Regions from separate parts of the Janthinobacterium sp. SUN100 genome, predicted to be linked through region 3. Evidence: predicted binding sites of a transcription regulator. Region 3 holds the regulator's gene; each other region holds the start of a gene.
The links. Region 3 encodes sigma-54, which starts transcription at its own class of promoters, with help from an activator protein. Its sites were predicted from a motif close to TGGCANGNAANCTGCTTT; they were not measured.
Positions count from the first base shown of each region.

Region 1 (7,699 bases), on a different contig from region 3:
TTGCTGCTGCTGGCCGGGGAAGAGCGCGCCGCCTTGCTGGTGGCGCTGCGCGAATTGAACCTGGCCAGGGTGGCACTGTTGCTGGGCGCCTTGCCGCCGGCGGCCGCGCCCGTGCTGGCGCCGCTGCAGGCGATGCTTGACCAGCATCAATACCGTCAGCTGTGCGACTTGCTGGAGAATGAGGGCGCGCTGGCGCACGCTTGAAAAGTGTGGGCTGACAACATCGGATTCGCTGAAAAGACGGACTAAGTGCCGCCGATGGATGGTGCTAAATTGCAATAAAGATTATGATGATAGTACGTAGTTCATCGCAAAGAAATGTCTTGTCCAGCGCGGCAACGGATCGCCGCGCCTCATCCAAAGCTGAGAGAACTGCTACATGCACCGCGATTTTTCGGAAGTGAATTCGAAGGGCGAAGTACTGATCGTTGAAGATACGCCGGCTTCGCTGAAGCTGTTGAGCGATTTGCTGGGCGGCGCCGGCTATGCGGTGCGCCAGGCGCCGAACGGCGAACTGGCCCTGTGGACGGCCCAGGCGCGCCCGCCCGAGCTGATCCTGCTCGACGTGCGCATGCCCGGCCTCGACGGCTTTGAAGTGTGCCGCCGCCTGAAGGAGATACCGTCCCTGCGCCAGGTGCCGGTGATCTTCCTGTCGGCCCAGTACGACACGGACGACAAGGTGCGCGGCTTCGCGCTGGGTGCCGTCGATTTCATCGCCAAACCCTTCCAGGCCGAGGAAATCCTGGCCCGCACGGACGCCCACGTGCGCCTGGCGCGGGCGCAGCTGCAGCTGGCGCAGGAGCGCGCCAACCTGGAACGGCGCGTGGCCGAACGCACGGCCGAACTGGAGCAGGTGGCCAGCACCTTGGCGCGCGAAGTGCAGATCCGCCGCGCCAATGAAGAATTGCTGCGCCTGTCGGGCCAGGTCTTCGAAGCGACGCAGGACGCCATCCTGATCACCGATCCGGCCGGCGTTATCGTCACGGCCAATCCCGCCTTTACGCGCATCACCGGCTACGCGGCGCAGGAAGTGGTGGGCACGGACATTTTGCGCCTGCACGCCGAATACACGGGCGAGGCGGTGCTGCTGGCCCTGCGCCAGGGCTTGCGCAGCAGCGGCTGCTGGTCGGGCGAGGTGCAGACGCGGCGCAGGAGCGGCGACACCTATCCCTGCCTGCTCAGCGTCTCCACCGTGCACGGGCCCGACGGCGCCGTCGTCAACTACATCGGCGTCTTCCTCGACATCAGCGAGCGCAAGGCCGAGCAGCATCTGATCGATTTCCTCTCCTACCACGACGCGTTGACGGGCTTGCCGAACCGCGTTCTGCTGCGCGAGCGCTTCGAACAGGCGCGCGCGAACGCTCTGCGCGACGGCCAGCAGGTGGTGCTGATGTGCCTGGACCTGGACCGCTTCAAGAACATCAACGATTCGCACGGCCAGGCCGTGGGCGACAAGGCGCTGCAAGTGGTGGCGCGTTTCCTGTCCGGCTGCGTGCGCGAAGGCGACACGGTGGTGCGCCAGGGCGGCGACGAATTCCAGATCCTGCTGCAGGACGATGCCCTGCTGGGGCGCACGCTTGCGCTGGCGCAAACTATCCTGGCCGGCTTGCGCGAGGAACTCAGCGTCGATGGCGAGCGCCTGGCGCTGACGACCAGCATCGGCATCGCCATGTGTCCGGCCGACGGCGACAGCCTCGACGACGTGCTGCGCCACGCCGACACGGCCCTCGTGCGCGCCAAGGAAATGGGGCGCGACCATTACGCCTTCTTCACGGAGCGCATGGGCAGCGACATCCGCGCCCGCCTGGCGATGCAGCAGCAGCTGCGCGGCGCCATCGGCCGCGATGAATTCGAAGTGCACTACCAGCCGCAGATGTGCTTGCGCACGGGCGCCTTGCTGGGTGCGGAAGCCTTGCTGCGCTGGGATAACCCGGTGCTGGGCAAGGTGCCGCCCGGCCTGTTCATCGCGCTGGCCGAGGAATATGGCTCGATCACGGCCATCGGCGAATGGGTGCTCGAAAGCGTCTGCGCGCAAATCCGCGCCTGGCACGACGCGGGCCTGGGCAGCATCAAGGTGGCCGTCAACCTGTCCGGCAAGCAGTTCGCGCAAGACCGCACGGTGCCGTTCGTCGAGGCGGCCTTGCGCAAATACGCCATCGCGCCCGCCTGCCTGGGCATCGAAATCACGGAAAGCACGGTGATGGGCGACCCGGACAAGGCGGTGGCGGCCCTCACGCGCCTGAAGGATATCGGCGTGGGCATTTCGCTCGACGACTTCGGCACCGGCTATTCCAGCCTCGGCTACCTGAAACGCTTCCCCATCGACGTGCTGAAGATCGACAAATCGTTCGTCGACGACGTCACCACCAGCAGCAGCGATGCGGCCATCGCCCGTTCCGTCATTTCGCTGGCGCATAACCTGGACATGCGCGTCATCGCCGAAGGCGTGGAAACGCGCGAGCAGGTGGATTTTTTGACGGAACACGGCTGCGACGAAATGCAGGGCTATTATTTCAGCCGCCCCCTGGCCGCGGAAGCCTTCACGGCGCTGCTGCGCGAACGGCGTGTGCTGACGGTGGCGTCGGCAGCCGTGTCGGCATAAGCACACCCCGCGCCTGCACGATAACTGCACTGATATGGTGCGGGCGCCGCAATGCGGTGCATGATTCTCACGTTTCTTCCCTCTGACGCTGGCATGCATCCTGCTTTGTAGATCGTTATTTACACGATTGCAGTGCATGCCAGATAGCCCACATTTCGCAACGCCTTCTGCCGCCAGCGCGCACAGCGCCTGGCAGGCGCATTTGCGCCTGGGCTTTGCGCTGCACGATGGCGTCAGCCGTCTCGTCGAGCGCACGCACAGCGGCCCCCTGCGCGTGCAAAAGCCCCTGTATCCGGAAGGCGATGCCGTCTGCCACGCCATCATCATCCATCCGCCCGGCGGCGTGGTGGGCGGCGACCAGCTGGCCGTCGACGCCACGGTGGGCGAGGGCGCGCACGCCTTGCTCACGTCGCCGGGCGCCGCCAAGTGGTACCGCGCGAACGGCCATGTCTCGGGCCAGCACCTCGTGCTGCGCGCCGGCAGCGGCGCCGCCATCGAGTGGCTGCCGCAGGAAAGCATCTTCTTTGACCAGGCTTGCGTGCGCCTGCGCCACGAGGTGGAACTGGCGCCGGACGCCCGCTACATCGGCTGCGACATCGTCTGCCTGGGCCGCAGCGCCTCGGGCGAAATGTTCAACACGGGCAGCATCAGCCAGCAGGTGCAGATACGCCGCGGCGGCAAGCTGCTGTGGTGGGAGCAGGGCGTGCTGGCCGCCGGCGGCGCCCTGATGGTCAGCCCGCTGGGACTGGGGGGCCACACGGTGTGCGCCACCCTGATCGCCGTCGGCATGCCCGTTGCTCCCGCCGTGCTGGCGGCCGTGCGCGAGATCGCCGTGCCGGCCGGCGCCGCGTTTGGCGCCACGCACATGAAAGCGCTGGTGGTGGTGCGCCTGCTGTGCGGCGACAGCGAGGCGGCGCGCCGCATCATGCTGGCCGCCTGGCAGCTGCTGCGTCCCGCCATGCTGGGACGCGACGCCGTCGTGCCCCGCATCTGGAATACTTAATCAGGAAAGAAACGCAAGGAAAACCATGGACCTGACTCCCCGCGAAAAAGACAAGCTGCTCATTTTTACGGCCGCGCTGCTGGCCGAACGGCGCCTGGCGCGCGGCTTGAAGCTCAATTATCCGGAAGCGGTGGCCCTGATCAGTGCCGCCATCATGGAAGGCGCGCGCGACGGCAAGTCGGTGGCGCAGCTGATGTCGGACGGTACGAAGATTCTGTCGCGCGCCGACGTCATGGACGGCATCGCCGAGATGATCCCCGATATCCAGGTGGAAGCGACCTTCCCCGATGGCAGCAAGCTGGTGACCGTGCACCACCCGATACCGTAGTTTTGATTGCATGGCAGGGCGCCATCCGCGCCGTGCCTGTGTGGCGCCGGCGATCCGCCGGCCAGCGTAGAGCGCTTTGACGAAGGAAAATATCATGACCCCAGGCGAATACAAATTGGAAGAAGGCGAAATCAGCCTGAATGCGGGCCGCGCCACGGCTACCGTGGTGGTGGCCAACCGGGGTGACCGGCCGATCCAGGTGGGCTCGCATTTCCACTTTTTCGAAGTCAACCCGGCGCTGGCCTTCGAGCGCTGGCGCGCCTATGGCATGCGCCTCAATATCACGGCCGGCACGGCCGTGCGCTTCGAACCGGGCCAGCAGCGCACGGTGGAACTGGTGGCGCTGGCGGGCGAACGCAAGGTCTACGGCTTCAATGGCGCAGTGATGGGTGAACTGCAAGACACTCCACCGGGAAAGGATTGAGATGGCCAGCATTCCCCGCAGCGCGTATGCCGAAATGTTCGGCCCCACCAAGGGCGACCGCATCCGCCTGGCCGACACGGAACTGTTCATCGAGATCGAGCATGACTACGCGATCTACGGCGAAGAGGTGAAATTCGGCGGCGGCAAGGTGATCCGCGACGGCATGGGCCAGTCGCAGCGCTGCGCGGCCGAGGTGATGGACACCGTCATCACGAATGCCGTCATCCTCGACCACTGGGGCATCGTGAAGGCGGATATCGGCTTGAAAAACGGCCTGATCTTCGGCATCGGCAAGGCGGGCAATCCCGACATCCAGCCCGGCGTCACGCTCCCCATCGGCGGTGCGACGGAAATCATCGCCGGCGAAGGCATGATCGTCACGGCCGGCGGCGTCGACACGCACATCCACTTCATCTGCCCGCAGCAGATCGAGGAAGCGCTGATGAGCGGCGTGACCACCATGCTGGGCGGCGGCACGGGGCCGGCCGTGGGCACGGCCGCCACCACCTGCACGCCGGGGCCGTGGCATCTGCACGCCATGCTGGCCGCCGCCGACGCCTTCCCGATGAACCTGGGCTTCATGGGAAAAGGGAACGTCAGCTTGCCGCTGCCCCTGGAAGAGCAGGTGCGCGCGGGCGCCATCGGCTTGAAACTGCACGAAGACTGGGGCAGCACGCCGGCCGCCATCGACAATTGCCTGTCCGTGGCCGACCGCATGGATATCCAGGTGGCGCTGCACAGCGATACCCTCAACGAGGGCGGCTTCCTGGAACACACCTTGGCGGCCTTCAAGGACCGCACCATCCACACGTTTCACACGGAAGGGGCGGGCGGCGGCCATGCGCCCGACATCATCGCCGCCGTCGGGCAAGCCAACGTGCTGCCCTCGTCGACCAACCCCACGCGCCCGTTCACCGTCAACACGCTCGACGAGCACCTGGACATGCTGATGGTGTGCCACCACCTGGACCCGGCCATCGCCGAAGACGTGGCGTTCGCCGAGTCGCGCATCCGCCGCGAAACCATCGCCGCCGAAGACATCCTGCACGATATCGGCGCCATCTCGATGATGTCGTCCGACTCGCAAGCCATGGGGCGGGTCGGCGAAGTGATCATGCGCACCTGGCAGACGGCGCACAAGATGAAGGTGCAGCGGGGCGCGCTGGCGCCCGACACGGCGCGCAGCGACAATTTCCGCGCCAAGCGCTATATCGCCAAGTACACGATCAACCCGGCCATCACGCATGGCATTTCGCACGTGGTGGGCTCGATCGAGGCGGGCAAGATCGCCGACATCGTGCTGTGGAAGCCGGCCTTCTTCGGCGTCAAGCCATCGATGATCTTAAAAGGCGGCATGATCGCGGCCGCGCAGATGGGCGACCCGAACGCCTCGATTCCCACGCCCCAGCCCGTGCACTACCGCATGATGTTCGGCGCCTTCGGCGGCGGCCTGAAAAAGTCGTTTACGTTTGTCTCGCAGGCGGCCTACGAGCTCGATATCGGCCACCAGCTCAAACTCAATAAATCCGTCATCGCCGTGAAGAACATGCGCGGCTTGCGCAAGCACGACATGGTCCACAACAGCGCCACGCCGCACATGGAAGTGGACCCGGAAACCTACGCCGTGCGCGCCGACGGCCAGCTGCTCGTGTGCGAGGCGGCATCCGTGCTGCCGATGGCGCAGCGTTATTTTCTATTTTAGGCGGGAGACAAGCATGCTCACTTTGCATACCAAACTGACGGCTGACGACCATCGCGCCGCCGTCGCCCAACTGGTGCTGCCCTACGACCAGCGCGAAAAATGCCGGCTGCGCGCCGTGCTGTCGAATGGCGAGGATGTCGCCGTGTTCACCGTGCGCGGCACGGTGCTGCGCGACGGCGAACGCATGACGGGGCCGGAAGGAACGGTGGTGCAGATCGTCGCCGCGCGCGAACCGACCTATCTGGTGCAGTGTGCGGATGCGCATACCTTGCTGCGCTGCGCCTTCCACCTTGGGAACCGCCACACGCAGGCGCAGGTGGGCGACGGCTTTTTGCGCATCCGCAAGGACGTGGTGCTCAAGGAGATGCTGGAAGGCTTGCAAGCGACTGTGACGGAAGAAAGCGCGCCGTTCGAGCCGGAGGCGGGCGCGTATGGCGGCGGCCATGGCCACCACGACGGCCACGGCCAGCATTTGCTGGCACCCGTGCCGCTGCGGCAAAAGATCCACCGCCCCGGTGATACGCCGGGCGCGCCAGGCGCCGCATGATGCAGGCGTCGGCCCTGCTGCATTTGCTGCAGTTCGCCAGCCCGGCCTTGCCGATCGGCGCCTACAGCTATTCGCAGGGGCTGGAAGCGGCGCTGGAGTCAAACCTGGTGACGGATGCGGCCACGGCGCGCGAATGGATCGCCCAGCATCTGGCCCAGGTGGTGGCGCGCTGGGAGGCGCCCCTGTGCTGGCGCTTGATGCAAGCCTTCGAGGCGCAGGATCTGCACGCCGTGCAGTGCTGGAGCGAGCGATTCATCGCCTCGCGCGACACGGCGGAATTTCGCGCCGAAACCATCCAGATGGGATATTCGCTGACCAAATTGCTGGCCGAGCTGGGCGTGGCCGACGGCGTGCTGATAGACATGCTGCAGGGCCAGCCGGAGGTAGCCCTGCCCACGGCGTATGCGTGCGCCGTGGCGGCGCTGGCCATTCCGCGCGAAGAGGCGCTGCTGGCCATGCTGTTCGCGTGGGCGGAAAACCAGGTGCTTGTCTGCGTGAAATCCGTGCCGCTGGGGCAGGTGGCGGGCCAGCGGCTGCTGCTGTCGCTGCGGCCCGACCTGGAAGCGGCGGCCCTGACGGCGCAAACCTTGCAAGACGACGAGATGGGCAACTGGGCGCCTGGCCTGTCGCTGCTGTCGATGCGGCACGAAGTGCAGTACAGCCGGCTGTACCGCTCCTGAACACTACCACGAGAGACTACAACATGACATCGATTACCTCAAACCCCCTGCGCGTAGGCATCGGCGGCCCCGTCGGCTCGGGCAAGACGGCCCTGTGCGAAATGCTGTGCAAGGGCATGCGCGAGCGCTACGACATGGCCGTCATCACGAACGACATCTATACCAAGGAAGACATGGAAATCCTGCTGCGCGCCGATGCCTTGCCGGCCGAGCGCCTGATGGGTGTGGAAACGGGCGGCTGCCCGCACACGGCCATCCGCGAAGATGCGTCGATCAACCTGGAAGCCATTGCGCGCATGCAAGCAGACTTTCCGAATCTCGACTTGATCCTGGTCGAATCGGGCGGCGATAACCTGGCGGCCACCTTCAGCCCGGAATTGTCGGACTTGACGATTTACGTGATCGACGTGGCT
Region 1 is NZ_JAPUBU010000001.1:1,413,515-1,421,213, reverse strand. It holds gene O0881_RS06180 (ATP-binding protein) at 1-204, shown strand, start outside; gene O0881_RS06175 (EAL domain-containing protein) at 380-2,602, shown strand; gene O0881_RS06170 (urease accessory protein UreD) at 2,739-3,605, shown strand; gene O0881_RS06165 (urease subunit gamma) at 3,631-3,933, shown strand; gene O0881_RS06160 (urease subunit beta) at 4,028-4,357, shown strand; gene ureC (urease subunit alpha) at 4,359-6,059, shown strand; gene ureE (urease accessory protein UreE) at 6,073-6,606, shown strand; gene O0881_RS06145 (urease accessory protein UreF) at 6,606-7,286, shown strand; gene ureG (urease accessory protein UreG) at 7,310-7,699, shown strand, end outside.
Region 1: a site for sigma-54 is predicted at 2,692-2,709, ahead of O0881_RS06170 (urease accessory protein UreD). Genes of this name have one in related genera too.

Region 2 (7,699 bases), on a different contig from region 3:
GTGGCGTTCTGGATTTCCCACACTTCCGTCGTCAGGGTGCCCCGCACGGCGCGGGCGTTTTCGCGCGCGCCCGTCAGGCAGGCGAGGATGGAAGATGGGTTGTTCGGGTCGCGCACCATGAAGTCGAGCACGTCGCGCGTGTGGAAGCGGCCATATTTGTGGTCGTACGCGCTTTGCAGCTCGGAAATACCCAGGGTGGCGCGCCAGCCCTGTTCCGCGTCCTGCTCGGACTGGGGCAGCATCGACGTCTGCATGTTGACGTCCAGCATGCGCGCCGTGTTTTCCGCCCGCTCCGTGTAGCGGGCCATCCAGAATAAATGATCGGCGGTGCGGCTCAGCATGTTTTTTCTCCTGCAAAAGCGGATGTGGCTTCCAGTACCCAGGTATCCTTGGTGCCGCCCCCCTGCGAGGAATTGACCACCAGCGAGCCTTCGCCGAGGGCCACGCGGGTCAGGCCGCCCGGCACCATGGAAATTGTCTTGCCGGACAGCACGAATGGACGCAAATCGATGTGGCGCGGCGCGATGCCGGCCTCGACATACGTGGGGCAGGCGGACAGGGCAAGTGTCGGCTGGGCAATGTAGCCGCCCGGATTGGCCAGCAGGCGCTGGCGGAAATCCTCGATCTGCGCCAGGCTGGACGCCGGGCCCACCAGCATGCCGTAGCCGCCCGCGCCATGCACTTCCTTGACCACCAGTGTCGGCAAGTTCGCCAGCACGTAGGACAAATCGGCCGGTTTGCGGCATTGGTACGTCGGTACGTTGTTGAGGATCGGTTCTTGCGACAAGTAAAACTTGATCATGTCGGGCACAAAAGGATAGATGGACTTGTCGTCGGCCACGCCCGTGCCGATGGCGTTCGCCAGCGTCACGCGTCCCGCGCGGTAGACGGACAGCAGGCCCGGCACGCCCAGCGAGGAGTCGGAACGGAAGGCCAGCGGGTCGAGGAAATCGTCGTCCACGCGGCGGTAGATGACGTCGACTCTCTTCGCCCCCCGCGTCGTGCGCATGTACACGGAGTTGTCGTTGACAAACAAATCCTTGCCTTCGACCAGTTCCACGCCCATTTGCTGGGCCAGGAACGCATGCTCGAAGTAGGCGGAGTTGTACATGCCGGGCGTCATGACGACGACCGTCGGGTCGTCCACGCCCATGGGCGCCACGGAACGCAGGTTGTCGAGCAACATGTCCGGGTAATGGTCGACGGGGGCGATGCGGTTGCGCGCGAACAGTTCCGGGAACAGCCGCATCATCATCTTGCGGTCTTCCAGCATGTAGGATACGCCGGAGGGCACGCGCAAATTGTCTTCCAGTACATAGAATTCGCCCTGGCCGGCGCGCACGATGTCGACGCCCGCGATGTGGGCGTAGATGTCGGAAGCGACGGAAATACCCTGCATTTCCGGGCGGTACTGGGCATTCTTGTAGATTTGCTCGGCGGGAATGATGCCCGCCTTGATGATGTTTTGCTCATGATAAATATCATGGATGAACATGTTCAAGGCTTGCACGCGCTGCACCAGGCCCGTCTGCATCTGCGCCCATTCGGCGGCGGGGATGATGCGGGGGATGGTGTCGAACGGAATCAGGCGTTCCGTGCCGGCATCGTCGCCGTAGACGGCGAACGTGATGCCGACCCGGCGGAACGTGAGGTCGGCTTCGGCCCGCTTGCGGGCGATGGTCTCGGGCGATTGCTGTTCCAGCCAATTGCTGAAGTCACGATAGTGTTCACGTACCTTGCTGTCCGTACCCACTTCATTTGCAGTCATTTCATTGAAAAAATTTGCCATGTTGTGATTTCCCTTGAGCCGTGTCTGGGTATAGCTCAGCAGGAAGCGTGCCAACAGGGCGGGCGTGAACAGGTGTAAATATGACCACTTTTGTGGCGTCGCGCCATTCCGTGCACCAATTCGGTGCGTTAGGCGCCACTCTTGGGGACGTCTGCGGACGGGACGAAGGGGCGGCAATCGACGGGTACGTCGAAGATGAAGCTGGTGCCCGTTTCGGACGCGCTGTCGACGGCGATGCTGCCGCCGTGGCTTTCCGCCACGCTTTGCACGAAGGGCAGGCCGATGCCCCAGCCTGGCGCGGGGTTGTCGTTTTCGCGGCGCAAGTAGTCGAAGATGCGTGCGGCCTGTTCCGGCGCGATGGCCTGGCCGCCATTGTGGACGGTGACGATCAGGCGTTCGTGGACCGCTTCCACGTGCACGCTGATGGGCGTGTCGTTGCCATACTTGAGAGCATTGCCGAGCAGGTTTTCCAGCGCGCGCCGCAGCGAATTCTCGCACCACCAGCCGGTGACGGCTTGCCCGCTGACCCGGCATTTGTCCGGCCGCTGCAAGTTGACCTGGCCGGCCACGGCGTGTACCAGCGGCAGCACGTCGAATTGGCTCAGCACCAGCGGCAGCTGCTGGCCCTGGTGGTAGCTGAGACCATCGAGCAATTCCTCGATCATGCTGTCGAGCCGCTTGCTGTGCTCGACAATCTTGTGCGCCAGCAATACCACCCGCTCCGCGTCGGTTGGCCTGAACAGCAGCTGGGCGCTGGTGCTGATGACGGCCAGGGGATTGCGCATGTCGTGCGACAGGCCGGCCGCGACGCGGCGCCGGAAGCTTTCGTGCATGCTGGTAAATTCGCGTATCGATTCGCGGATGCCCACGTCGATCGACTTGTTGATCACTTGCCAATCCTTGCTGCGCAGGGTGATGCCGGACTCATGTGCAGTGGCGGCGAAGCAGTCACGGAAGATCTGGTATTCCTGGATCACCTGTTCCGGGCCGTAATTGGTCATGCGCGCCCGTTCGTTGCCATGCACGGCGGGCACGTTGCTGTTGCTGGCGGCGTTGTCGCGCGGGTGGCCGGGGGTGAGGGCTTCGGCCAGGTTGTCGAAAAAGGCCGGCAAGGTATTGATGAGTATGGGCGTGAGCAACTGGTCCGCGCCGCGCACGCTGGCGCGCACGCGCTGTTCCCAGGCCTCGAGGACGGCGTCGCGCATGGCGAAGATGCGCTGCGCACGCTGCAATGGCTGGTGCGCGCCGGCCTGGCGACCCGCATGATGGTCCGTGCTGATGCTCACCTGGCCTCCCTGACCGCAGTGACTATGCTTGCAATAGTATGCGCCTAATCAGCCGGCGGGGAAATGCTTTATTGTCCAGTATCGGCCTGGCGCAAGGCCGCATACAGGCGGGAAAGCGAGGCTGACCACTCGCTCAGCGAAAAGTTCTGTGGGTCATCATGACCATTCGCAAACCCTGTATCGAGCACGGCGTGGAAGGCGGGAATCAGCCACGTTCCCTTGCGAACGCTGGCGGCGATATACAGCAGGGCCAGGCGGTCGTATTGGGCGGGCGTAAAGCCGGGATCGGGCGCCAGGCCATCGTTGCCCTTGCCGCCGCCGGGCACGGAGTTGCGCGGTTGCACCAGTTCCACGTGCAGGAACAGGCCCGTCAGCGAAGGCTTGTCCTTTTCCAGCTTGCTGGCAAAGCTGGCCGTGCCGAAATCGCGCACCTGCAGCGAGCCGCCCAGGCGGTTCACGTAGACATGGCCCTTCGGGCCGCCGCCCAGCGCCGGATTGCGCAGGCTGAAGTCGTTGAAATCCCAGCTGGCGTCGTTGATGTGGTCGGGAATGGTTTCTAACAAGAAATTCGGGTAGCTGGTGTCGTGGATGACGAAATAGCGCGCCATCGGCGCTGCAAGCCGGCCCACGGCGCGCGACAGGGGCGCGTCGACGGCGCCGCCCACGTCCGCCTCGGCGATGCCCTGTTCCGCCAGCCAGGCGCGCAGGCGGGCCGGCGCGATGCCCGCGCGCTGGCCGATGCGGGCGGCCAGGAAGTCCGGCAGCGGCGCGCTGTCGCCCAGGCGCGCATACAGCTTGACGGGACGCAGCAAACACGTGGCTTGCGCCAGCGCATCGCCCTTGAAGCCACTTTTCCAGGCGGCATACGGGCAGGCGGCTTGTTTTTGGGCAAGGGCCGGCAGGGACAGGCAAAGCAGCAGGGCAGGGAGTCGTTTCATGTCGGCATTGTCGCCGAAGCGCGCATTGCGGCACAGGCGCACACATGAAAAAAAAGCTGCCCGAAGGCAGCCTTTCATCGTGCGACAGGTGCGCGGTCTTTAAAACGCCACGCTGGCCGACACCACGACGGTGCGCGGCGCGGCCAGCACCAGCGAGCCGATATTGAAGGACGACACGGCCGACGACCAGTAATTGCGGTCCGTCACGTTATCCACGCGGGCGCGCAAGGTCACGTCACGGCCCGCCACTTGCGTCAGGTAGCGCGCGCCGATGTCGAGGCGGGTCCACGATGGCAGTTGCCGGGTGTTGGCCAGGTCAGCGTATTGCGTCGAGGTGTAGATGGTGCGGGCGTTCAGGGTCAGGCCTGGCGCGCCGGGCACGTCCCATTCGCCGCCCACGCTCATCTGCGTTTCCGGTGCGCCGATGGGTTTCTTGCCATTGTTGGCGGCCACGCCGGTATTGCTGAGCTTTGCATCGAGCCAGGTCAAGCCGCCCAGCAGGCGCACGCCCTGCATCGGCGTGCCGAAAATCGACAATTCCAGGCCGCGGTTGCGTTGCTCGCCATCAAGTTCGGCCCGCTTGCCGAGCACGGCCAACAAAGGCTTGCTTGTCGTGAACAGGGCTGCGCTCATGCCCAGCTTGCCGCCGTCATACTTGACGCCGATTTCCTTTTGCTTCGATTTATACGGCGCAAACACCTCGCCCATGTTGTCGACATTGACCTGCTGGCCGTTTTCCAGATACGTTCCCGTGGCCGTCGGTCCCTTGACCAGCGCCTCGATGTAGTTGGCGTACAGCGACACGTCCTTGCTGGCCTTGAAGACGATGCCGGCCACGGGCGTCGTGGCGCTTTCGTCATAGGCCTTGCCTTGCGGCGCCGAGGTGTTGTAGTCGTAACCGGCATCCTTGATCTGCTGGCGGCGCAAGCCCACGGTCAGCAGCAGCTTGTCGTCGAGGAAGGCCATGGTGTCGGCCAGGGCGTAGCTGTTGAGGATGGTTTTCTGGGTGATGCGCGGGTCGCTCATGATGCCGCCCGTGTAGGGCGCCGGCGGCGCCGTCACGTTGACCGGGGCGTAAATGTTGGTGGCAAACTTGTCGCCGATCGCATACGCGTTCTTCGCTTCATTCCAGTGCCCGGACCAGCTGGCCACCAGGGTGTGCTTGACGGCGCCCGTAACGAGCTTGCCGCGAATGCCCAGTTCGCCCGTGCGGATTTCTTGCTTGCGGGCATTGTCGAAGCGCGACACCGTGGCGTCGCCATTGATCGAAGTCAACGTCGGCTCGGCCAGGCTGTTGGCTTCCTTGGTCGAGCGGGAGCCAAATGCGGCCCAGGCCACGACATCCTTGGCCAGATCCACTTCGGCGCGCGCCGTGCCGAACACATCGTGTTCCTTGGAATAGCTCCACGGCTGGGCAAAGTTCTTCGACGCATCGGGTGCGGATGGCAGCACGGCCACGCTGCCAATGCCGACGGACGGGCGCGGCGATGTCAGGTCGAAATTCTGGTAGCCGGCGTCGGCCGACAGGCGGTAGCCGCTGCCGCGGTAGTCGAGGCCGACCGAGAACATGCCCACGTCGTGGTCTTCGCGCTGGATGCCGGTCTCGCCCTGGCGCTTGGCGGCGTTGACGCGCACGCCGAATTCCTGGCGCTCGCCAAAGCGGCGCGCCACGTCGATGGCTGCATAGGCGTGGCCGCCCGATTCCACGCCCACCGTCAATTCCGTCAGCGGCGCATTGCCGGCGCGCTTGGGCATCAGGTTGATGGCGCCGCCGATGCCGCTGCCGCCCGGCGCCGCGCCATTCAGGAAGGCGCTGGCGCCACGGAACACTTCCACGCGCTCGAGCAATTCCGGCGATACATATTGACGGGGCAGCACGCCGTACAGGCCGTTGTACGCCACGTCGTCGGAATCGAGGGCGAAGCCGCGGATCACATACACTTCCTGGAAATTGCCATAGCCACGCGACATGCGCACGGCCGGATCGCTCTGCAGCAGGTCGCCCACGCTGCGTGCTTGCTGATCGGCAATGAATTGCTGCGTGTAACTGGTGCTGCCGAATGGCGAGTCCATCATGTCCACGGCACCGAGGATGCCCATGCGCCCGCCGCGCGCCACCTGGCCACCCGCATACGCCTTCGACAGGCCTTCCGCCGACGCATCGGCCGAGGCATTGACGACTACCGTGGGCATGGTTTGCGCGTCGCCGGCCGGCGCGGTGGTGATGGTGGCTTGGGCGTGGGCGGCGGCGCTGGCCAGCAGGAAGGCGGCCAGGGCGAACGGGGTAGGGACGAGGTGGAAGCTGCGCATGGAGTTATCTGGATATTAATGAGAATGATTATCATTATATTCCAGCGTGGCGCAGCGCGTGGGAAAGTGTGAGAAAGCGGGCAAAAAAGTCGCCATTCGTACAACACCGGGCAGGCCTGGGTGCTGGAATCTGGCGGAAAAAGGCGCGCCAGGCGATACCTTGTGGATTTGTTAATGCGCATATTCAAGTTTCGCTAGAATATGCCATCGCGCCCCGCGCCCACAGGACACCGCATGCCATTGCTTCACCACTTACCGTCCGCTTCCATGCGCATGCGCATACGGGACGGCTTGAGCCTGAAAGGCGCGGCCGTCGCGCTGATCCTGGCCATGCACGTGCTGGGCCTGTATTTCCTGCTCTTGCCGGCGCGGCAACTCAAGCAATACACGGAAGTGGCGTTCATGACCTTGCTGCCGCCCCGCGCGTTGCCGAAGATGCCGCCGATGACCTTGCCGATGCCCATGCCGGCTCCTGCGCCGCGCGCGCGGGTTGTTGCGCCGCCCGCCGCGCCGCCCGTCTTCTTCGCGCCGCCGCCCGTGGCGGCCGAAGCGATCACCGTACCGGCCGAGGAATTTCCTGCCGCGCCGGCCACGGCGCCTGCCACGGCCGACTTGCGCACGCGCGCCCGGCTGGCGGCGGGCGCCGCCGACAAGGCCCTGCGCGGCGAACGCAGGCAAGACCAGCCGTGGCTGGCCGCTGCCGACCTCAAAAGCGAAAGCACCTTCCAGAAACTGGTCGCCTCCGCCTGGCGCGGCGGCCCCGTCATCCGCGTGGAGGACTATCTGACGGCCGACGGCCGGCCCGCCACGCGCGTCGTCAGCGCCGGCGGCGCCACGTGCTTTGGCATGGCCGAGAACCCGGGTTCGGGCGCCGATCCGGCCAGGACGGGCGGCAAGGTCAAACGCGTGCCTTGCCCGGGCTAAAGTTTCTGCGCAGTACACGGTTTTCACGGCATACGGGGCGCTCAGCCCCGGCCGGTTCCCAAATATGCTAAGTTGCGTCTGCTAATCCTGTCGACACCAACCTGGACGCCCATGCTCCCCGAACTCCTCATCCTCGCTCCCAGCCCTTCGGCCGCCGTCAACGCGCAGCTGGAACAGCACTACACCTGCCACCACGCCTGGCAAGTACCGGTCGACGAGCGCCACGCCTGGCTGGCCGAACGGGCGCCGGTCATCCGCGGGGTCGTCACGACGGGCGCGCTGGGCTTGAACGCTGCCGTCATGGCCTTGCTGCCGAAGCTGGAAATCGTCGCCGTCAACGGCGTGGGCCTGGACGGCGTGGCGCTGGACGTGGCGCGCGAACGGGGTATCGCCGTCACCACCACGCCGAACGTGCTGACCGATGACGTGGCCGACGTGGCGCTGGCCTTGCT
Region 2 is NZ_JAPUBU010000001.1:501,290-508,988, forward strand. It holds gene O0881_RS01995 (alpha-E domain-containing protein) at 1-341, opposite strand, end outside; gene O0881_RS02000 (circularly permuted type 2 ATP-grasp protein) at 335-1,789, opposite strand; gene O0881_RS02005 (HAMP domain-containing sensor histidine kinase) at 1,918-3,075, opposite strand; gene O0881_RS02010 (hypothetical protein) at 3,144-4,013, opposite strand; gene O0881_RS02015 (TonB-dependent receptor) at 4,113-6,323, opposite strand; gene O0881_RS02020 (hypothetical protein) at 6,558-7,247, shown strand; gene O0881_RS02025 (2-hydroxyacid dehydrogenase) at 7,359-7,699, shown strand, end outside.
Region 2: a site for sigma-54 is predicted at 1,825-1,842, ahead of O0881_RS02000 (circularly permuted type 2 ATP-grasp protein). Genes of this name have one in related genera too.

Region 3 (7,699 bases):
ATCACCAATTTCAGCATGGTGCGCATGGACTTGACGGGCAAGCCCAGCTATATCGTGTCGGGCACCAAGCTCACGCATTATCCGCTGGACGACTCGTCCGATATCGACCAGCCCTTCGTGCGCAAGCTCACGCCAGGCATGCCGCCGATGAACATGAATGCGGAATTGGCGCATATCGACCAGGACAATACCCGGCTGCAACTGCACCGCAAGGTCGTGATCGACCGCGTGGCCAGTCCGAAGGCGCAGAACCTGACGGTCAAGACGGAAGCGCTGACGGTGTTCCCGGACGAGGAAAGAATGGAAACGGACGTGCCTGTCGATATCCTGACGGGCGCCTCGCGCATCAATGGCATCGGCATGAAGGCGAATAACGCCACCGGCGTGGTGGAAGTGCAGAATGCGCTGCGCATGGTCCTCCCGCCGAAACCGCGCCCGGCCGCGGCGGCAAAATGACAGAATGAAACAAGGAAACTATACTATGAAGAACATCTTGCTGTTGACCGTATTTTCGCTGGCCATCATGGGCGTGGCGCATGCCGAGAAGGCCGATTCCGAGAAGGAAGCCGTCATCACGGCACGCAGCGGCCACGTCGATGACGTCAAGCAGGTGCGCACCCTGACGGGCGACGTCGTGCTGGTCAAGGGCACCCTGACCATGAAGGCGGGCCGGGCCCTGATCACGGAAGACCCGCAAGGCTACCAGTTCATCACCTTCTGGGCCGATCCCGGCAAGCTTGCGACCTTCCGCCAGAAGCGCGATGGCGCGGGCGACCTGTGGGTCGAAGGCGAGGCGGAGCGCGTGGAATACGACAACAAGACGGAAGTGGTGAAACTGTTTTCCAGAGCCAAGCTGACGCGCCTGGAAGGCGCGAAAGTCACCGATGTGGCCAATGGCGCTTTCATCTCGTATGACAGCCGCAAGGAAGAATTTGCGATGGAAAATTCCAACAGCGGCACCAGCACCGCCGATGGCGGCAGCGTGCGCATGGTGATCCAGCCGAAGACCAAGGCGCCGGCAGCGGAGAAAGCGCCGGCCACGCCCGCGCCAGGAAAGAAATAATGGAAAATACACGTTGCGGCAGCACCCTGATCGTTCGCGGGCTGCAAAAAACCTATGGCAAGCGGCAAGTCGTGCATGATGTTTCGCTGCAAGTCGAATGCGGCGAAGTGGTGGGCTTGCTGGGCCCGAACGGCGCCGGCAAGACCACCTCGTTCTACATGATCGTCGGCCTGGTGCCGTCCGATGGCGGCAGCATCGATATCAGCGGCGTGGATATCTCCAGCCTGCCGATCCACCGCCGCGCGCAGATGGGCCTGTCCTACCTGCCGCAGGAAGCGTCCGTCTTCCGCAAGCTGACGGTGGAAGACAATATCCGCGCCGTGCTGGAAATCCAGACCGTCGAAGGCCGTCCGCTGACGAAGGCCGAGATCGAGGAGCGGCTGGATAAATTGCTGGCCGACTTGCAGATTGAAAAGCTGCGCGAGAACCAGGCGCTGTCCCTGTCCGGTGGCGAACGCCGCCGCGTGGAAATCGCCCGCGCGCTGGCCACCGATCCCCGTTTCGTGCTGCTCGACGAGCCGTTCGCCGGCGTCGATCCGATCGCCGTGATCGAGATCCAGCGCATTGTGCGTTTCTTGAAGGAGCGCAATATCGGCGTGCTGATTACCGATCATAATGTGCGTGAGACGCTGGGTATTTGCGACCGCGCCTACATCATCAACCAGGGCTCGGTGCTGGCGTCGGGACGCCCCGACGACATCATTGCGAACGAGTCGGTACGCCGGGTCTATCTGGGCGAACACTTCCGCATGTAAGCCAATGAAACAATCATTGCAGCTGCGCACTTCGCAGCACCTGGCACTGACGCCGCAGTTGCAGCAATCGATACGCCTGTTGCAATTGTCTACCCTGGAATTGCACCAGGAACTCGAGCAATTGCTGACGGACAATCCCTTGCTCGAACGCCTCGATGATCCGCTCGACCGTTCGCTGCGCCTGCTGTCCGACGGGGCCTTGAGCTCCACGGCCGCACCGGCCGAAGCGCCGCCCCAGCCGCCAGGCCAGGAGGCGCCCGCAGCGCCGGCCGAAGCGGAAGCGTTTGACGGCGAGGGGGGCGACAGCCCGGCCGCCGCGGATGGCGGCGACAGCGACTGGAGTGAGGCGAGCCGGGGCAAGGCGCCCGACGACGACGATTCGCGTCCGCAATTGGAGGCCCATCACTGCACCCTGCGCGAACACCTGATGGAGCAGATGCGCGTGACGGTGCTCGAATTGCGCGACCGCGCACTGGTCGAGCTGATCATCGACGCGCTCGACGACAATGGCTACCTGGAAGAGTCGCTCGACGACATCCTGGCGCGCCTGCCGGAAGAGCTGGAAATCGACGCCGACGAGATGCGCACGGCCTTGTCGCTGCTGCAAAGTTTCGATCCGCCGGGCGTGGGCGCGCGCAACGCGTCCGAATGCCTGGCCCTGCAAATCAAGCGCTTGCCACACATCGCCATGGTGACGCGGCGCATGGCCCTCGTCATCGTGGAAAAGCACCTGGCCTGGTTTGCCCAGCGCGATTTCAACAAGCTGAAAAAAGCCCTCGATTGCGACGATGAAGACTTGCGCGAAGCGCAGACGGTGATTCGCCAGTGCAATCCGCATCCGGGCGCCGTGTTCGCCTCGGACGTGTCCGATTACGTGGTGCCCGACGTCGTCGTCAAGCGCGCGCGCAATGGCTGGCAAGTGACCCTGAACAACGACGTCATGCCGCGCCTGCGCGTCAACGCCATGTACGCCAACTTGCTCAAGCAAGGCAAGGGGGAGGGCGCCATGGGCGCACAGTTGCAGGAGGCCAAGTGGCTGATCAAGAACATGCGCCAGCGCTTCGACACGATCCTGCGCGTGGCACAGGCGATAGTAGAAAGACAAAAGAACTTTTTCTCGCATGGGGCCGTTGCCATGCGCCCCCTTGTGCTCCGTGAAATAGCTGATACACTGGGTTTACACGAGAGTACTATCTCGCGGGTAACAACTCAAAAGTACATGCTGACCCCGCACGGCATGTTCGAGTTGAAATATTTCTTTGGTAGCCACGTCGCCACCGAAGCGGGGGGCGAAGCGTCATCGACGGCGATACGGGCATTGATCGTGCAACTGACAGGAGCAGAAGACCCTAAAAATCCTTTATCCGACAGTAAGATTGCGGACATGCTGGGGGAACAAGGCATGGTGATTGCGCGACGTACTGTTGCCAAATACCGGGAAGCATTAAAAATTCCGCCAGTGAGCCTGCGTAAGTGTTTGTAAGTTTTTTTCGGTTCCTCTGCGGGCCGGATAGGATGGACCGCACGAACCCGATCATCTTTAGGAGTGTGTATGAATCTCACCATCAGCGGACATCATCTCGAAGTGACACCAGCCATCCGTGAATACGTACAAACGAAGCTGGAGCGCGTGAAACGTCATTTCGATCAAGTCATCGATATCGCCGTGATTCTGACCGTGGATAACCTCAAAGAGAAAGAAAAACGTCAAAAGGCTGAAGTCAACCTGCGTTTGAGCGGCAAGACTGTCTATGTGGAAAGCTTGGCGCACGACCTGTACGCCGCGATCGATACGCTGATCGACAAGCTCGATAGGCAAGTGATGAAATACAAAACCAAAGTGCAAGGGCACGGTAAAGAGGCGATCAAGCATCTGCCAGACAACTCCGAGGAAGAAGCCGTCGTCGCCGTCTAAGGCCACCCGCTTCCAGCAGTTGTGATCAATTAAGGGCGCACATTGCGCCCTTTTTTGCGCCCAGCGGAACGCAATGTTCCCCGCGCAGGCATTAGAATATTCGCACTTTCACTTCTTTCCTGCCTGCCATGAGCGACTTCGTCCAGACTTCCATCCGCAACCGCACCGGGCACATCGTGCTCGACCGTCCGAAAGCCTTGAATTCCCTGTCGCTGGAGATGGTGCGCGCCCTGAGCGCGGCCCTGCTGGCCTGGCGCGACGATCCGCAGGTGGACGCCGTCGTGATCCGCTCCAGCAGCGACAAGGCCCTGTGCGCCGGCGGCGACATCCGTTTCTTTTACGATGCGGGCCTGGCCACGCCGCAAGGCGGCAGCGCCCTGCTGGAAGATTTCTTCACAGAAGAATATGCTTTAAATCATTTAATTCATTTCTACCCGAAACCGTATATCGCCGTGATGGATGGCGTGGTGATGGGCGGCGGCATGGGCGTGGCGCAAGCCGGGCCCGGCAACCGCTTGCGCATCGTGACGGGCCGCACGCGCATGGCCATGCCGGAAGTCAATATCGGCCTGTTTCCGGACGTGGGCGGCAGTTATTTCCTGTCCCGCCTGGCCGGCCAGCTGGGCCTGTACCTGGGCTTGACGGGCTTGACGATCAACGCGGCCGACGCCCTGTACACGGGCCTGGCCGATGTCTACCTGCCCGAAGCGCAGATGGGGGCGCTGCTGGACCTGTTTGAATCGACGCCGGGCGAGGCCTTGCCTGTGGCCATCAAGGCGCTGGCGGCGCCATTCCAGGCCGAGGCGGGGGTATCCCCCCTGGCCACGGCGCGCGCGGCGCTGGACCGCCATTTCAGCGCCGGCTCCGTGGCGGCCATCATGGCCTCGCTGGCGCAGGACGACAGTGCGTTCGCCACCAAGGCGCTGGCGGCCATGCGCCTGCGTTCGCCCTTGATGATGTCGGTGACCCTGGAATTGCTGCAGCGGGGCACCCACCTGGGCGTGGCCGATTGCCTGCGCCTGGAGCGCACAGTCGTGCGCCACAATTTCGAACATGGCGAAGTGCTCGAGGGCGTGCGCGCGCTGGTGGTCGACAAGGATAATGCGCCCCGCTGGAATCCCGCCAGCCTGGACGAAGTCGACGCGGCCATGGTGGCGCGCTTCTTTGCGCCCGTCTGGCCGGCTGCGGCGCATCCGCTGCGCCACCTCGATTAACTAGCTGCGCTCGCGGTGGCGTAGAACCACGCGCTCGTTGGGTCCGAAATATTGCGCCAGCCGCTCCGCCATGTACACGGAGCGGTGCTGGCCGCCCGTGCAGCCGAGGGCTACCGTCAGGTAGCTGCGGTTGTCGGACTTGAATGACGGCAACCATTTCTCGATGAAGGCGCGGATGTCGGCCAGCAGTTCCAGCGCGCTGGGCTGCGCGTCGAGGAAGGCGATCACGGGCGCGTCGCGGCCGTCGAGGGGGCGCAAGGCCAGGTCGTAATAGGGATTCGGCAAGGCCCGCACGTCGAAGACGAAATCGGCGTCCAGCGGCACGCCCAGCTTGAAGGCGAACGATTCGAAGAACAGGGTCAGCGGCGCGCGTTCGGAGGCGACGATATCCTTGATCCAGGCACGCAGCTTGTTGGCGCTCAGTTCCGACGTGTCGATCACATGGCCCAGCTGTTCGATGGTCGAGAGGCGTTCGCGCTCTTCCGAAATGCACTCGATCAGGGTGCGGCGGCTGGCCGGATTCTGGTTCGGACGCAATTCGTGCGACAGCGGATGGCTGCGCCGCGTTTCCGAGAAGCGCGCCACCAGCGAATGCGTGGTGGCTGTCAGGAACATGACCTTGACGTCGTGCCCCTGGTCGCGCAGCAGGGCCACATTGTGCGGCAGGCTGGTCAGCGACTCGGCGCTGCGCGCATCGACGGCGACGGCCAGTTGCGGTGTACCTTCGTCGAGCAGGGTCTGCACCAGGCTGGGCAGCAAGGCCGGTGGCAGGTTGTCGACACAATAGTAACCGGTATCTTCCAGCACATTGAGCGCGACGGATTTACCGGAGCCGGATATTCCGGTGATAAGGACGATATGCATAACCCGATCATACAATAAAGGCCGGCGCTCCGCTCCCAAGGCAACTATCTTTACAAATTATTGCAATTTCGACTGTAGTATTGGTTAAACAAAAGAGGGCGTGCTTCTTGCAGATTAATCCCCGCTAATTGCCAATCTCTGGTGTAGCAGGGAATTCACGCAGCACTGCTGCGTGCCTGCACAACGGTTCGCCCTTGCAAGGGCGAACTCCTTGGCAACGCTAGTCGCCGCTCATTGCCAAACGTTGCCGTTCCATGAACTCCTGCAAGGTATCGATGCCGCGCAGTTGCAAAATCGTATTGCGCACGGCCGCTTCCAGCAGTACGGCGATGTTGCGGCCGGCGGCGACGGGGATGACGACCTTGCGCACGGGCAAGCCCAGCACGTCTTCCGTGGGGAACAGGAAAGGCAGTCGCTCGACTTCTTCTTCCAGCGCGTTGCGGCGCACGAGGTGCACGATCAGCTTCAAACGCATCTTGCGGCGCACGGCCGTTTCGCCAAAGATGGCCTTGATATCGAGCAAGCCCAGTCCCCGCACTTCCAGCAGGTTTTGCAGCAGGGGCGGGCAGCGGCCTTCGATCATATTGGGCGCGATGCGGGAGAATTCGACGGCGTCGTCGGCCACCAGGCCGTGGCTGCGCGAGATCAGCTCCAGCCCCAGCTCGCTCTTGCCCAGGCCCGAGTCGCCCGTGATCAGCACGCCCACGCCCAGCACGTCCATGAACACGCCATGCATGATGATGCGCTGCGCCAGTTTTTTCGACAGGTAGACGCGCAGGAAGTCGATCACTTGCGCGGCCGGCAGCGGGGTGGAGAACAGGGGAATGTTTTGTTCGTCGCAGATGGCGAGGATGTCGGGCGGCGTTTCCAGCCCTTGGGCGATGATCAGCGCGGGCGGGCCGCCGGCGATCAGTTCGCCGATCACGTGGGTGCGCGTGTTGACCTTCAGGCGTTGGTAGTAATTGATTTCCTGGTGGCCGAAGACCTGGATGCGGCCCGGATGGATCAGGTTCAAGTGGCCCACCTGGTCGGCGGCCGACGAGACGTCGCCCGAGATCAGGCGCTCGCCGCCGGGGAAGCCGGCGAACCAGCCCAGTTGCAGACTTTCACGATTATCGTCGTACAGGCGTTGTATCGTCAGCGGCGTTTGCAACATGGCAGTCTTCTTCAGGAGTGGAGGAATACCTGAAGTTTAACCCGCCGCTTGCAGACTGGGTTGCCAATTGACGATGCGCGAATGCACGGATTTCGGTTCCGGATCCGTGGCCAATGCCGTGCGGAAGGCGTCGTCGGAAAACATTTCGGCGATTTCCGACAGGATTTCCAGATGTTGCTGGGTGACATGATCTGGAATCAGCAGGAAAAACAGCAGATTGACGGGCTTGCCATCGGGCGATTCGAATGGAATCGGCTCGGCCAGGCGCACGAAGGCGCCCAGGGGCGCTTTCAAGGTTTTGCTGCCCTTGACCCTGCCATGCGGCACGGCCACGCCATGACCCAGTCCGGTCGAGCCCAGGCGTTCGCGGGCAAACAGATTGTCCGAGACGGTAGAGCGGGCGATGCCGTAATTGTTTTCGAAGATCAGGCCGGCTTGCTCGAAGGCGCGCTTTTTACTGGAGACTTCCAGGTCCAGCAGGACGTTTTCGAGGGATAGTATTTTGCTAAGATTAGTCATGACACTCAATGAAATGGTGCAATGCGCAGAGGGCTTGCGAGCCGAATTATAGGCCTGTTTCGGCGGCCTGTAACGCCAATTCTCAACAGTATACGCCCGCTGCGGGCGCAGTGGGCGCTACAGCCCACGTGGTCATCATTTTAGCAAAAAAATAACATCGGCGTGTATCGGCTATTTCTTGATTAAAAACACGCGGTGCGCCGGTTTTTCCGC
Region 3 is NZ_JAPUBU010000003.1:186,989-194,687, reverse strand. It holds gene lptC (LPS export ABC transporter periplasmic protein LptC) at 1-456, shown strand, start outside; gene lptA (lipopolysaccharide transport periplasmic protein LptA) at 482-1,063, shown strand; gene lptB (LPS export ABC transporter ATP-binding protein) at 1,063-1,818, shown strand; gene O0881_RS17355 (RNA polymerase factor sigma-54) at 1,823-3,301, shown strand; gene raiA (ribosome-associated translation inhibitor RaiA) at 3,371-3,733, shown strand; gene O0881_RS17345 (enoyl-CoA hydratase/isomerase family protein) at 3,862-4,947, shown strand; gene rapZ (RNase adapter RapZ) at 4,948-5,811, opposite strand; gene hprK (HPr(Ser) kinase/phosphatase) at 6,032-6,967, opposite strand; gene O0881_RS17330 (PTS sugar transporter subunit IIA) at 7,004-7,486, opposite strand.

Region 4 (7,699 bases), on a different contig from region 3:
TTCGCGCCATACTACGTGGAAACCGTGCGCCTGGCGCGCAGTGCGCAAGCCGTGCCGCAATTCGATGGCGTCGCCTCGCTGGCCGGCAAGCGCATCGGCGTGGAAAAGGTGTCGATCGCGGCCATGCTGATGCTGGGCGAAGACAATGGCAAGTACCGCGACGACGTGCGCATCTTCGACACGGCAGCCGAAGCCTTGCAGCAATTGCAGACGGGCAAGCTCGATGCCGTGCTGGCCAACCGTTCGGAAATCGAATCGGTGCTGAAAAGCGATCCCGCTTTCCCCATGAGCGAAGTGGCGTTCGCCCGCCTGCCGCGTGCGGGCTGGGCCGTGGGCCTGGCCGTCAGCCGCCAGCAGCTCGACGTGGGCAAGTTGCTGCAGGCAGCCATGAACGAAATGGCGGCCAGCGGCGAATTGAAAGCCATCTTCGAGAAATATGGTGTGAAGGAAGCACGGCCGTAGCAGGCCATGTTGAATGACAATAAAGCCCGCGCATCGGAAGAGGCGCGGGCTTTTTAATTAGAAAGAATACATGGCGCTGACACCCAGCAACCAATTACGTCCCGGCGCCGCTTCATAGTAGCGCTTGTTGCTATCGCCGACGATGACGGAACCCACGTAGGTCTTGTCGAACAGGTTGTTCAGGCGGGCAAACTCCTTGAAGCGCCAATTGCCCACGTTTTGCCTGGCGTTGAAGCGCGCATTGAATACCGTGTAGCCGGGCGCCGGTTTTTCGATGTTGCTGTCTTCCGCGTAGACCTGGTTGCTGGCCACGCTTTCCAGCGCTGCGCCAAAACGGTCGAACGTATCTTTCCAGGCCAGCTCCGCAAACAGGTTGGCGCTGGGTACGCCCGGCAAGCGGCTGCCTTCGCGCACGCCGCCAAATGCCTGGTCATACACGGCGTGCAGGCTGGTCAGCGCCACTTTTGTCGTGAAACCATATGGCAGGTTCGAATCCAACGACACTTCCATGCCCTGGCGCAAGGTTTTACCCGCATTGCGATAGCTGGTGCGCCCGCCGCTGGACTTGTCGACCACCAGTTCGTCATTGGTCTTGATCTGGAACAAGGCCGCATTCACGTGCGTGTTGTTGGCGATCCTGGCCTTGACACCCGCTTCCAGGTTGGTGCTGGTGGCCGGCTTCAAGTTGAAATTGAAGCCGCCGCCCGTGCCCGAGTAAAACAGTTCGTTCAAGGTTGGGGCCTCGAAACCGCGCGCGGCGCTGGCGTAGACGTTGACGTTCGGCGTCAGTTTATACAGCAGGCCCAGCACGGGCGTCGTGTGGCTGAACTCCAGGCTGCCGCTATCGTTGCCGTTGCTGAGGAAATGGTCGTCGACAGCCACTTTCATCTTGCTGTAGCGCACACCTGCGCTGAGCAGCCACGGGCCGCCTTGCCATTCCGCCTGGATATACGGATCGAGGCTGGAGACGACATCCTGCTCGTCGCGGCGCAGCTTGCCCTTCAATCCGTACACTTCGCCGATATAGTTCTCATAGCCGGTGCGGTCATCGCTGGAGCGGCCATAGTCGATGCCGATGGTGGTGCTCAGCTTGCCTCCGGCCAACTGGTTCACGTGCAGCCAGTTGGTGTCGATGCCATAGAACTGGCGCTGGAAGTCGACCACGCCGCCCGAATGCTTAAGTAGACCGTCCACTTTGGTATTTTGGAATGCTTTATTAAACGCCTGGTACTGGATCACGTCGCGGTTGCCGCCATACACCATCACGTGCAGGCGGTCATCGCCGAACGACTGTTCATAAGTGGCGCCGATCTGCTGGTGGTCGATGCTCTTGCGCGTGTTGTAGCGGTCGGCCAGGGTGCGTTTCGGGTTTTGCGTGTCCGTCGTGTCGATTTCGCCGGCGCGCGGGTTGGCGGCAAACGTGGGCCAGGTGGCGCCCAGGGGATCTTGCGTGTTGCCTTGGTGCAAGCTGTTGGCGACGATGGTCAGCTTGCTGTCCGCGGTGGGCTTGACGGTGATCTTGCCGAACGCTTGTTCGCGCGTGGCGGCGCTGTGGTCGCGGAAACCGTCCGTGCGGAAGCGCGAGCCGTCGAGCACGTAGCCGATGCCGCCCGCCTGGCCCTGCGCCGTCAAGTCTACCTTGCTGGTGCCGTAGCTGCCGCCCGTCACATTCAGCTCGACGGAAGGGGGATTTTGTCCATCCTTGGAAAACAGCTGGATCACGCCGCCCGAATGGTTGCCGTAGATGGCAGAAAACGGTCCGCGCAGCACTTCGATACGCTCGGCCGTATCGAGATTGAAAGTGGCGGCCTGGCCCTGGCCATCGGGCATGCTGGCGGGAATGCCATCGCTGATCAGCTTGACGCCGCGCACGCCGAAGGCCGAGCGGGCGCCGAAGCCGCGCGACGAGATTTGCAAGTCTTGTGCGTAGTTCTGGCGGTTTTGCACGACCAGGCCCGGCACGGCGGCCAGCGCTTCCGACGCGTTGACGCGGATTTGGCCATCCTGGATGCGGGCGCTGTCGACCACGTCGATCGAGGCCGGCACTTCCTGGCTGGGGTGGGCGATGCGGTTGCCGCTGACGACCACCGTATCCATGAATTGCCCGTTGGCCGGGGCAGCTGCCTCGGCGGCAAAGACATGGGGGGCGAGGGTGGCGCTGCCGGCGACAAACAGGCTGGCGATGGTGTTCAGGCGGAAACGATGCTGCATGCGGATTCTCCAATGTGAATAAAAGCCTGCTTGATCGCGTGCGCGGTACAGGTCTGCGTAGGTGTATCAAGCAATATGCCTGCCATGTCTCCATTGGTGGGCTGAAATTATACGCGTGTCAGTGGCACGGCGTTTGCATACGGTAATTGTCAGAGGCGCCGCTACCGCGCGCTTTTCCCTCGTTTTGCCATTGAAAAGGTGATTATGCCCAACTTCTTCTTGCGCTTGCGCCAGGTGTGCTGGCTGCTGTCGGCGCTCGCCAGTACCGCTGTCCAGGCCGCTCCTTTTGCCTATGTTCCCAATGAAAAGTCGGGCACCTTGAGCGTGATCGACACGGCGACCGACCAGGTGGTGCGCCAGATCGCCGCAGGCAAGCGTCCGCGCGGCATCGCCGCCGACCCCGCCGGGCGGCAATTGTTTGTCACGGATGCGGCCAGCAGCGCCTTGCTGCTGATCGACAACGCTGGCGGCGCACCCGTGCGCACGGTGGCGCTGGGCAAGTCGCCCGAAGGCGTCAGCGCCTCGCAAGACGGTAGTCACGTGGCCGTGGCCGTCGAGGAAAACAATAGTGTGGCCTTGCTCGATGGCCAGACAGGTACCTTGCTCGCCGATATCAAGGTGCAGGGACGCAATCCGGAACACGCCGTCTTCAGCCCGGACGGGCGCTGGCTGCTGGTCAGCGCGGAAGAGGCGGAGCAAGTCGATGTCATTGATGTGGCGCAACGCCGGCAGGTCGCTTCCATCGCCGTGGGATTGCGGCCGCGCGGCATCGGTTTCAGCCCGGACTCGGGCCGCGCCTACGTGGCGTGCGAACTGGTCAATGCCGTCTACGTGATCGACATGGCCGCGCGCAAGGCGATTGCCACCATTCCAGCGGGCAAGAATGCGAATGGCATCGCCGTCCATCCCGGCGGCAAGCAAGTGTATGTCTCGAACGGTATCGACGGTACGGTGATGGTGATCGACACGGCCAGCAATCAGGTCACGGCCACGATTGGCGTCGGCAAGCGCCCGTGGAACATGGCCATCACGGCCGACGGCGCCAAGCTGTACGTGGCCAATGGCCGCTCGAACAGCGTGTCCGTCATCGACACGGCCAGCGCGCGCAAGGTGGCCGATATTGCCGTGGGTGAATTGCCATGGGGCGTGGTGATTCGTTGATTCCTTCATGGCACAGGCGCAGGTGTTCCAGTCTGGTACACCTGTTCCATTGTGCAGCGGCGGCGTGGCGGCACAGCAGGGCTGGCCCGGATTGGAACAGGATGCTGCCACCTTGTTCAAAACGCAAACAGAGCCACGCCCCCACCCAAGTCCGGGGCATGCGCTGAAAAGCGGGCCGGGATTGACGCCACGCCCTTGCAACGGGGGTAAAACCGGCTAAGTTTGTAGTGGGATGGCGAGCTGGCACGGCATTTGCGGAAGACTCCGTGTACTCACCCCATCTGTACCAGGACGTTTGATTTTAATTAAGTATTTCCATTCTAATTAACCCGATAGAGGACGACATGAATCTCGCAGACATCAGCAAACTGGGCGTAGCCAATCCCTTCAAACAACGCTATGACAATTACATCGGCGGCAAATTCGTTGCACCAGTAAAAGGTGAATACTTTCCTAACATCACCCCGATCACGGGCTTGCCATTTTGCGAAATCGCCCGTTCCACGACGGAAGACGTCGAGCTGGCGCTGGACGCCGCGCACGCCGCCAAGGATGCCTGGGGCAAGACTTCGCCTGCCGAGCGCGCCAATATCCTGAACCGCATCGCCGACCGCATCGAACAGAACCTGAGCCTGATCGCCACGGCGGAAACCATCGACAACGGCAAGCCGATCCGCGAAACGATGAATGCCGACATTCCGCTGGCCATCGACCATTTCCGTTACTTCGCCGGCTGCATCCGCGCCCAGGAAGGTTCCGTCGCGCAAATCGATGCGGAAACCTATGCCTACCATTACCATGAGCCGCTGGGCGTCGTGGGCCAGATCATCCCGTGGAATTTCCCGATCCTGATGGCCGTGTGGAAACTGGCGCCAGCCCTGGCGGCAGGCAATTGCGTTGTCTTGAAACCGGCCGAGCAAACCCCGGCTTCCATCATGGTGTTGATCGAGCTGATCGGCGACCTGCTGCCGCCGGGCGTGCTGAACATCATCAACGGTTTCGGCCTGGAAGCGGGCAAGCCGCTGGCGTCGAGCAAGCGCATCGCCAAGATCGCCTTTACGGGCGAAACGGGCACGGGCCGTCTGATCATGGGCTATGCGGCGCAAAACCTGATTCCCGTCACGCTGGAACTGGGCGGCAAGTCGCCGAACATCTTCTTTGAAGACGTGATGGATGCGGATGATGATTATTTCGACAAGTGCCTGGAAGGTTTTGCGATGTTTGCGCTGAATCAAGGCGAAGTGTGCACCTGCCCGTCGCGCGTACTGATCCAGGAGTCGATCTACGAAAAATTCATCGAACGGGCCTTGAAGCGCGTGGCCGCCATCAAGCAGGGCAATCCGCTCGACTCCGCCACCATGATCGGCGCCCAGGCGTCGCAGGAGCAGCTGGAGAAAATCCTGTCCTACCTCGACATCGGCCGCCAGGAAGGCGCGGAAGTGCTGGCCGGCGGCGAGCGCAACACGCAGGCGGGCGACCTGGAAGGCGGCTATTACGTGCGTCCGACCGTGTTCAAGGGCAATAACAAGATGCGCATCTTCCAGGAAGAGATCTTCGGACCGGTCGTGTCCGTGACCACCTTCAAGGATGAGGCCGACGCGCTGGCGATTGCCAACGATACCTTGTACGGCCTGGGCGCCGGCCTGTGGACGCGCGACGGTTCCCGTGCCTTCCGCATGGGACGTGCCATCCAGGCGGGCCGCGTGTGGACCAATTGCTACCACCTGTATCCGGCCCATGCCGCGTTCGGCGGCTACAAGCAATCGGGTATCGGCCGCGAAAACCACAAGATGATGCTCGACCATTACCAGCAAACGAAGAACTTGCTGGTGAGCTATAGCCCGAAAGCGCTGGGCTTCTTCTAAACCGGCAACAGGCGCCGCGCTTGCTGTCCGGGCGCGGCGCGCAGAAAGGGATGCCATGAGTGCAGCAATTGCCCGGGTGGTCGCCACCGATGCGGCGCTGGAAATGATGGACAAGTTGCGCCAGCGTCACGGCCCGCTGATGTTTTTCCAGTCGGGCGGCTGCTGCGACGGCAGTGCGCCCATGTGCTACGCGCTGGGCGAGTTCGATGTCAGCGATACCGACATTTATCTCGGCAATTTGAATGGCACACCGTTCTACATGGGACTCGAGCAATTCGAGTACTGGGAGCATACCCAGTTGATTATCGATGTGGTCGATGGCAATGGCGGCATGTTTTCACTCGACAACGGCACGGGCAAGCGCTTTTTGACGCGCTCGCGCCTGTTCACCGATGAAGAGTGCGCGCTGTTGCATGCCCAGCCGCATGAGCACCGCAAGACTTGATACACACATACTAATAAAACAGAGGGAGATGATTGTGCAGAAAAAAATCATGGGGATACTCATCGGTTTGGGTTTGGCATCGCTGGCCCAGGCGGCCGACGTGGGCAATGTCACCAATGCCATGCTCGACAGCACGGCGAAGAATCCGGCCAGCGTCCTGTCGTTTGGCATGGGCACGCAAGGCCAGCGCTATTCGCCGTTGACGCAGATCAATGACAAGACCGTGGCCAAGCTGGTGCCGGCCTGGTCGTTTTCGTTCGGCGGCGAAAAACAGCGGGGCCAGGAATCGCAGCCGCTGATTCACAACGGCAAGATGTTCGTCACGGCATCGTATTCGCGCATCTTTGCCGTCGACTTGAAAACGGGCGCCAAGCTGTGGAAATATGAGCATCGCTTGCCGGACGGCATCATGCCGTGCTGCGACGTGGTCAACCGCGGCGCGGCCCTGTATGGCAACCTGGTGATTTTCGGTACCCTGGACGCCTACCTGGTGGCGCTGGACCAGAATACGGGCAAGATCGTCTGGAAAGAGAAAGTAGACGATTACGCGGCCGGCTACTCGATGACGGCTGCGCCGCTGATCGCCGAAGGCTTGCTGCTGACGGGCGTGTCGGGCGGGGAATTCGGCATCGTGGGTCGGGTCGAAGCGCGCAATCCGATGACGGGCGACCTCGTGTGGAGCCGTCCGACCGTGGAAGGCCATATGGGCCACCGCTACGACAAGGATGGCAAGGCCATCGACAACGGCGTGTCCGGCACGGCGAACAAGACGTGGCCGGGCGACCTGTGGAAAACGGGCGGCGCCTCGACCTGGATGGGCGGCACCTACGATCCGCAAACCAAGCTCGCCTACTTTGGCACGGGCAACCCGGCGCCGTGGAACAGCCACTTGCGTCCCGGCGACAACCTGTACTCGTCATCCACCGTGGCGCTGGACGTCAAAACGGGGCAGATCAAGTGGGCGTATCAGAACACGCCGAACGATGCCTGGGATTTCGATGGCGCCAACGAGTTCGTCACCTTCGACATGGATGGCAAGCGCTACGGCGGCAAGGCCGACCGCAACGGCTTCTTCTATGTGATCGACGCCAACACGGGCAAGCTGCAGAACGCCTTTCCATTCGTGAAGAAAATCACCTGGGCCAGCAGCATCGACCTGAAGACGGGCCGGCCGAATTTCATTGCCGCCGGCCGCCCTGGCGACCCCACCAAGGGAGAGGAAGGCAAGAAGGGCACGACCGTGTTTGCCGCGCCCGCTTTCCTCGGCGCCAAAAACCAGATGCCGATGGCGTACTCGCCGCAAACCAAGCTGTTCTACGTTCCCGCGAACGAATGGGGCATGGATATCTGGAACGAGCCGATCAGCTACAAGAAGGGCGGGGCCTTCCTCGGCGCGGGGTTCACCATCAAGCCATTGTTTGACGACTACATCGGCGCCATGCGCGCCGTCGATCCGAAGACGGGCAAGATCGTCTGGGAAATCAAGAACAACGCGCCGCTGTGGGGCGGCGTGATGAGTACCGCCGGCAACCTGGTGTTCTACGGCACGCCGGAA
Region 4 is NZ_JAPUBU010000009.1:7,124-14,822, forward strand. It holds gene O0881_RS29070 (transporter substrate-binding domain-containing protein) at 1-462, shown strand, start outside; gene O0881_RS29075 (TonB-dependent receptor) at 520-2,673, opposite strand; gene O0881_RS29080 (beta-propeller fold lactonase family protein) at 2,878-3,834, shown strand; gene adh (aldehyde dehydrogenase) at 4,179-5,699, shown strand; gene O0881_RS29090 (DUF779 domain-containing protein) at 5,755-6,144, shown strand; gene O0881_RS29095 (PQQ-dependent methanol/ethanol family dehydrogenase) at 6,194-7,699, shown strand, end outside.
Region 4: a site for sigma-54 is predicted at 4,076-4,093, ahead of adh (aldehyde dehydrogenase). Genes of this name have one in related genera too.